2 regions of the Mesorhizobium sp. M0018 genome follow, and region 2 is predicted to be linked to the other one. Evidence: predicted binding sites of a transcription regulator. Region 2 holds the regulator's gene; the other holds the start of a gene.
What was found. Region 2 encodes LexA, which represses DNA repair genes until DNA is damaged. Its sites were predicted from a motif close to TGTTCNNNNTGTGTTCNG; they were not measured.
Positions count from the first base shown of each region.

Region 1: NKJ81_RS02720 (ATP-dependent helicase) is a predicted target of LexA. The motif match lies at 2,012-2,029, and genes of this name have one in related genera.

Region 1 covers NZ_JAMYVL010000002.1:99,768-103,364, forward strand. Annotated here, with positions in the region: gene NKJ81_RS02720 (ATP-dependent helicase) at 1-1,970, opposite strand, end outside; gene NKJ81_RS02725 (glucose/quinate/shikimate family membrane-bound PQQ-dependent dehydrogenase) at 2,223-3,597, shown strand, end outside.
Region 2 covers NZ_JAMYVL010000007.1:78,352-81,948, forward strand. Annotated here, with positions in the region: gene kynU (kynureninase) at 1-534, opposite strand, end outside; gene lexA (transcriptional repressor LexA) at 982-1,716, shown strand; gene NKJ81_RS11915 (ComEC/Rec2 family competence protein) at 1,710-3,597, opposite strand, start outside.

The DNA of each region.
Region 1 (3,597 bases), on a different contig from region 2:
AGGCCCTTGGCCGAATGCAGCGTCATGATGTTGACCGCGTCGAGCTCGGCGTTCTGCTCGGCGTCCATCACCAGCGCGACATGTTCGAGGAAGGAGCGCAGCGATTCGTACTCCTCCATGGAGCGGATCAGTTCTTTTAAGTTCTCGAGCCGGCCGGGCGCTTCGATCGAACGGTCGTTCTTCCACATGTCGGTGTAGCCGCTCTCCTCCAGAATGGTCTCGGCGAGCTCGGCGTGCGGCGTGGTTTCGAGAGCCTTTTGCCAGCGTTCGAAATTGGCCGATACCTCGCGCAGCGCGGCGCGCGGCTTCGGCTTCAGCTCGTCGCTTTCGGCGAGTTTTGCCGCCGCCTCCAGCATCGGGATGCGCAGCGCCCGTGCGGTGTCGTGGATCTGGCGGATGGTGGCCTCGCCAAGGCCGCGCTTCGGCACGTTGACGATGCGCTCGAAGGCGAGGTCGTCGGCGCCTTGTGCGACGACGCGAAGGAAAGCCAGCGCATCGCGGATTTCGAGGCGCTCGTAGAAGCGCGGGCCGCCGATGACGCGGTAGTTGAGGCCGAGCGTGACGAAGCGGTCCTCGAATTCGCGCATCTGGAAGGACGCGCGGACGAGGATCGCCATGTCGTTGAGATTGTGCTTCTGGCGCTGATAAGCCTCGATCGTCTCGCCGACGGCGCGGGCCTCCTCTTCGGAATCCCAGGCGGCGTGGACATGCACCTTCTCGTCGTCCTCGGCGATCTTTTCGGTGAACAGCGTCTTGCCGAAGCGGCCCTCATTGTGGGCGATGAGGTGGGAGGCGGTGCCGAGGATGTGCGCGGTCGAGCGATAGTTGCGCTCCAGCCGGATGATGGTGGCGCCGGGAAAATCCTTGTCGAAGCGCAGTATGTTGTCGACCTCGGCGCCGCGCCAGCCATAGATCGACTGGTCGTCGTCGCCGACGCAGCAGATATTTACGGTGGACAGGCGCGGGCTTCCCTCCCCCTTGAGGGGAGGGTGGCCGGGCGAAGCCCGGTCGGGTGGGGTCCGTGCGGCAGTGCTTGACCTACCGGCGGCAGTGCTCGACGCTCTAGCGGTGCCTTCTGCGGCAACCCCCTCCGCCCGCTTCGCGGGCACCTCCCCCTCAAGGGGGGAGGATTGCGGCCGCTGTGCCAGCAGCCGCAGCCACATGTACTGGGCGGTGTTGGTGTCCTGATATTCGTCGACGAGGATGTAGCGGAAGCGCTTGTGGTATTCCTTCAGCACGTCCGGATTGGCGCGGAAGATGCGGATCGGATGGCACAGGAGATCGCCGAAGTCGCAAGCGTTCAGCGTTTGCAGCCGCTCCTGATAGGCCTTGTAGAGCTCGCGGCCCTTGCCGTTGGCGAAGGCACGGGCATCGCCCTCGGGGATGTCGGCGGGGCCAAGGCCCTTGTTCTTCCAGCCGTCGATCATCTGGGCGAACTGCTTGGCCGGCCAGCGCTTGTCGTCCAGCCCTTCGGCCTGGATAAGCTGCTTGATCAGGCGCACGACATCATCCGTGTCGAGAATGGTGAAGTCGGATTTGAGCCCGGCCAGCTCGGCATGTCTGCGCAGCAGCTTCACTCCAATCGAGTGGAAGGTGCCGAGCCACGGCATGCCCTCGACATTGCCTTCGCCGATCAACAGGCCGATGCGCTGCTTCATCTCGCGCGCCGCCTTGTTGGTGAAGGTGACGGCGAGGATCTGCGAGGGGAAAGCCTTGCCGGTGGCAAGGATGTGGGCGATGCGGGTGGTCAGGACGCGCGTTTTGCCGGTGCCGGCGCCGGCCAGCACCAGCACCGGGCCTTCGGTGGTTTCCACCGCCAGCCGCTGCTCGGGGTTGAGGCCGTTGAGATAATCGGGCGCGTTGTTCTGGTTGCTGCGGGCAGCCATGGCGCGCGCGGCAATGCCCGACGGGGCCACGGGCCGCGCGTTCGGTTCGTCAAAAAAGGGCATGTCTTCCGAAAAGCCGGACATCTCCCCCCGAATGTAGTGATTCGGCAGCGAAAGGCCAGAAGTGTCTCCGTTTTGTTCTCTGTCCAGTCGGTGGACTCACAATCTGGATGGGTCTGCTAACCAAAACGCCGGGCTTGCGATGGGCCGGCACCGTAAAACGCCGAGCTTGCTTGACAGTGGAAGCGGGCCGGAGAAAGTTGCGTGGGGGCAGGAACGCAATGCGGGGTTGCCCATGGACGCGTCGCGGAGCGCACCAGTCGAAGGAGCACCGTCTTGGCTGTGGTCATCACCTCCCTGATCCTTTTCCTCATCGGCCTGGCGATTGGCGGCGGCGGCATCTGGCTCGTGACGCTGGGCGGCAGCTGGTACTACGTCATCGTCGGTCTAGCTTTCCTTGTCGCGGCCTGGCTGCTCTACAGGCGCAGATCCACGGCGCTGTGGCTCTACGCGGCGATCGTGCTCGGCACGCTCGCCTGGGCGGTTTGGGAGATCGGCTTCGACTGGTGGGAGCTCGGCCCGCGCGGCGGCATCATCGTGCTTGTCGCGCTATGGCTGTTGACGCCATGGGCGCGGCGCGGGCTTACCGGTCCCGACGGACGCGCGCCGCTGATCCTCGCCGTGCTGGCATCGCTTGCCGTCGCCGGCTATTCGATGACGACCGATCCAAAGGATATTGCGGGTGAACTCAACACCGACAAGGTGACGCCGACGGCCGATCTTGGCGGCAACGTGCCGGCTGGCGAATGGCACTATTACGGTCGCACGCAATACGGCCAGCGCTATTCGCCGCTCGACCAGATCACCGCCGAAAACGTTGCCAATCTGCAGCCGGCCTGGACCTATCGCACCGGCGACGTGAAAGGGCCCGGCGACATCGCCGAGACGACCTATCAGGTGACGCCGCTAAAAATCGCCGACACGCTCTACATCTGCACGCCGCATAATTTCGCCATCGCCATCGATGCCGCGAGCGGTAAGGAGAAATGGCGCTTCGATCCGCAGGTCAAGCTCAACAAGGACCGCCAGCACCAGACCTGCCGCGGCGTGTCCTATTATGCCGATGCCAAGGTCGCCGCCGGCCAGCCCTGTGCCACACGCATCTACCTGCCGACATCCGACGCCCGGCTGATCGCGCTCGATGCGGCGAATGGCCAGGTCTGCCCGACTTTCGCCGAAGGCGGCACGCTGAACCTGCTCGCCAACATGCCATATCCGAAGCCGGGCTATTATTATTCGACCTCGGCGCCGCTGATCGTCGCCAACAAGATCATCGTCGGCGGCGCGGTCAACGACAATTATTCGACGCAGGAGCCGTCCGGGGTCATCCGTGCCTACGATGCCGACACCGGCGCGCTGTTGTGGAATTGGGATTCCGGCAATCCGGACCAGACGACGCCGCTGCCGCCGGACCAGACCTACACCAACAACTCGCCCAACATGTGGTCGACGGCAAGCGCCGACGAGAAGCTCGGCCTGCTTTATGTGCCGCTCGGCAACAAGACGCCGGACCAGCTCGGCGCCGGGCGCAGCGCCAATGACGAGAAATTCTCCTCGTCGATCACCGCGCTCGATCTCAACAGCGGACAATTGCGCTGGGTGCGGCAGACCGTGCACCACGATCTCTGGGACATGGACGTGCCGGCGCAGC
Region 2 (3,597 bases):
GCCCGACTTATAGTTGACGTGGTTGACCAGCACCACAGCGGTGCGTTCGTCGATCAGCTCTTCGATGGTCGGCGCGTCGACTCCCGAGAGGCGCAGCAGCGTATCTTTTCGCGTCGAAACCACACCCTCGGCCATGTAGAGGTCCGTCGGAAAACTATCGCCCTCGGCGACGATGACCTGCCGCTCCGGTCGCATGGCCATGGCGGCGTGCAGCAGCTTGTAGATATTGACCGATGTCGTGTCGCAGACCACTGTCTGGCCGGCCGCGGCCCCGATCAGGCGCCCGAGCTGGTCGCCAAGTTCAAGCGGCATGTTGAACCAGCCGGCCGTGTTCCATGCGCGGATGAGATCATGCGACCATTCTTCGGTCGCGGCCTTGTGCAGTTCATCGAAAGCGGCACGTGAAGCAGCTCCTAGCGAATTGCCGTCGAGATAGATCACTCCTTGCGGCAACACAAAGCGGTCGCGCATCGCGCGCAGCGGATCCGCGGCATCCATCGCCTTTATGGCCACGAGATCGGGAATTCCTGTCATGATTTGTCTGCTCCCCCAAGATCCAACGCAACGCCGGACACGCATCGACTGTTCTTCCATTACTTGGTTGCGCGCAGCAAGGCTCCACCGGCGAGAAGCAGCCTGACCAGGCGGTGGAAACCGGGACTTAACCCGAGGTTGGCGTTTTGAGTTCGTTTCGTTCACGGTGCATTGACCAAACCGCACAGTCGATACGGGTTCAATTCCGTGCCTTTTGCCGACCGACGGCCGATGCCAGTGCCGCCTTCTAGGAGGCCAGAAGGGCGCAAACGAAAGCAGAATCAAGGCGATGAGGCTCGCGGCGGTGAAAATGCGGTACGCCGGTAGGGGACGTCGTTTGTTTCCCGAGCCTTAACGCATTCATTAAACTTTAAACAGTTGCGGAACACAACTGGAACAGATAGTGTTTGTTCTGGGTTTGTTTTTCTGATTCTGTTGGGGGTCGCTATGCTGACACGCAAACAACACGAACTGCTTATGTTCATCCACGAAAGGTTGAAGGAAAGCGGTATCCCGCCTTCATTCGACGAGATGAAGGAAGCGCTCGACCTGGCTTCCAAATCCGGAATCCACCGGCTGATTACGGCGCTGGAGGAGCGCGGCTTCATTCGCCGTTTGCCCAACCGGGCCCGTGCGCTGGAGGTGCTACGCCTGCCTGACTCGATCGCCCCCGGCCTCAATGCGGCACGCAAGTTCTCGCCGAGTGTCATCCAGGGCAGTCTTGGGCAAGGCGCCCCTCGGCAAGGCAAGCCGACATCGTCGCGCGTGCCCGCAGCCGGAAATGACGACGATGTCGTCGCCGCCGTTTCGATCCCAGTGATGGGCCGCATCGCTGCCGGTGTGCCGATCGACGCCATCCAGCACCAGACGCATTCGATTTCGGTGCCGCCGGATATGATCATGGGCGGCGAGCATTATGCGCTTGAGGTCAAAGGCGATTCGATGATCGAGGCCGGCATTTTCGACGGCGACACGGTGATCATCCGCAATGCCGATACGGCGAGCCCCGGTGAGATCGTGGTGGCACTGGTCGACGAGGAGGAAGCGACGCTGAAGCGGTTCCGCCGCAAGGGCGCCTCGATCGCCCTGGAAGCCGCCAATCCGGCCTACGAGACGCGCATCTTCGGACCAGACAGGGTCAAGGTGCAGGGCAAGCTCGTCGGACTGATCCGCCGCTACTGAGCTCCGCCCTTGGCGCCGGCTTTGGGGTTGTCGGCCCGGCGGTATGGCGGCAGGCCCCGTGCCGCGCGTGAAAATTTCCGCTGCACGTGCCAGGGCCGGTATGATTTTTCGACGGCGAAGCGGATCTCGGCGCGTGTTGCCGCTTGTGGATCGAAATAGACGGCGGCACTTCCCGCGCGCGCTAGTTGCCGTTTGGTGACGACGAGGACCAGCCGGTCGTAGTAGCAGGGGTTATGGGCGGTGGCGTCGTCGATGACGATCAAGCTGGCAAAGGCGCAGGCTGGCCGCGCAGTATCGCGGTCCTTGGCTTGGGCGATGATCGCGCCGGATGGATGCCTGGCAAGGCAGAGGCCGTCCGTGCAAATGAACGGCATGCCCGGCGGTAGGTCGGCCGGATCGGCAATGTCGAATTGCGGGTCGTTCTTTCCAGGTGTTTCCGGCGCGACGATAGCCTCTGATGTGAGCGCGCGTTTCCAGTTGTCGATGGTGAACTCATTCGGGCGTGCCCGGTTGACCGCGAGTTCACCGCTGCCGATCGGCAGCGCGACCAGCCGTGCGTCCTCCGAGACCAATACGTCGGGTATGCGTGTCTGCGTTGTCGTCAGCAAGCCGGCGAGCGCAAAAGGAAGTGCCGCCAGCCGCAACCACGTCGTCGCCATGCTGGCAATGACGAGGGCGATCGTCACCAGAAGGACGGATCTCAGCGAAATCAGCCCGACCGCATCGATCGGCGAGCGCTCCGAGATCCACCCGGACAGGGCGATCATCGCCGTCAGCCCCTTGCCCATGACATAGAGAAAAGGGCCATCCGCACCGAACGGCATCGCCAGCGCGCTGAGAACGGCGAAGGGCATGACGACCAGTGACACGATGGGCATGATGGCCAGATTGGCGAACAGGCTGAGCGGCGCCACGCGCTGGAAATGCCATATGGCGAAAAGCGCCGTGGCGCTCCCTGCAATGATCGAGGTCATCGCCAGACCGCACATGCCCAGCAGGACCTTTCGAGTGGCAAAGCGTAGCGGCGACTGCCGCGGCGGCGGCGTGGTGGCCCTGCCGGCGCGGTAATCGGACCAGCCTGCATAGGCGCCGACAAGGGCCGCCGTCGCGGCGAAGGACATCTGGAAACTCGGACCGACCACCTCGTGCGGCGACACCAGGATGACCGCGATGGCCGAGATCGCCAGGTTGCGCATGGTGAGCGCGGCCCGGTCGAACAGCACGGCGATAAGCATCACCGCCAGCATGATGAAGCTGCGTTCGGCCGCCACGACAATGCCGGAAAAGACGAGGTAGGCCGCAATCGAAAAAAGCGCGGCGGCCGCGGCATATTTCTTGACCGGCCGTCGCGATGAGAAATCGGGAAACAGCGCGAAGGCACCCCGCAGCAGCGCCATGATGGTGCCGGCGACCAACGCCATATGCAGCCCCGAGATGGAGATGATGTGGTAGATGCCGGTGCGCCGCATCGCTTCGTTGATCTCCTCGGGAATGCCGGCGCGCACGCCGACGATCAGCGCAGCAGCAATCTCGCCCTCGGCACCGCCGATGCGGCTGCGGATATGGTCGGCGATGGATTCACGCGCGTCTTCGATCGCGGAAGAAAGCTGCGCGGCAAGCGGCATGCTGTCCGACGACACGATTTTCGGATTGCCGAGAAAAAAGCCGCTGCCGCCGATACCGGCGAAATAGCTGTCGAAGGAGAAATCATAGCTGTCGGGCCGCACCGGGCCGGTCGGCGGCAGCAGCCGCACATAGCCGGTGATCTCGGAACCGGCGGTCAGCTCAGCCGGTATCTTCATCGCCGAAACGCGGACCCGTTCCGGCATGTAGCGCAGTGTCGGCCTGGCGGTTGAGATCACATCGATTGTCAGCCTGATG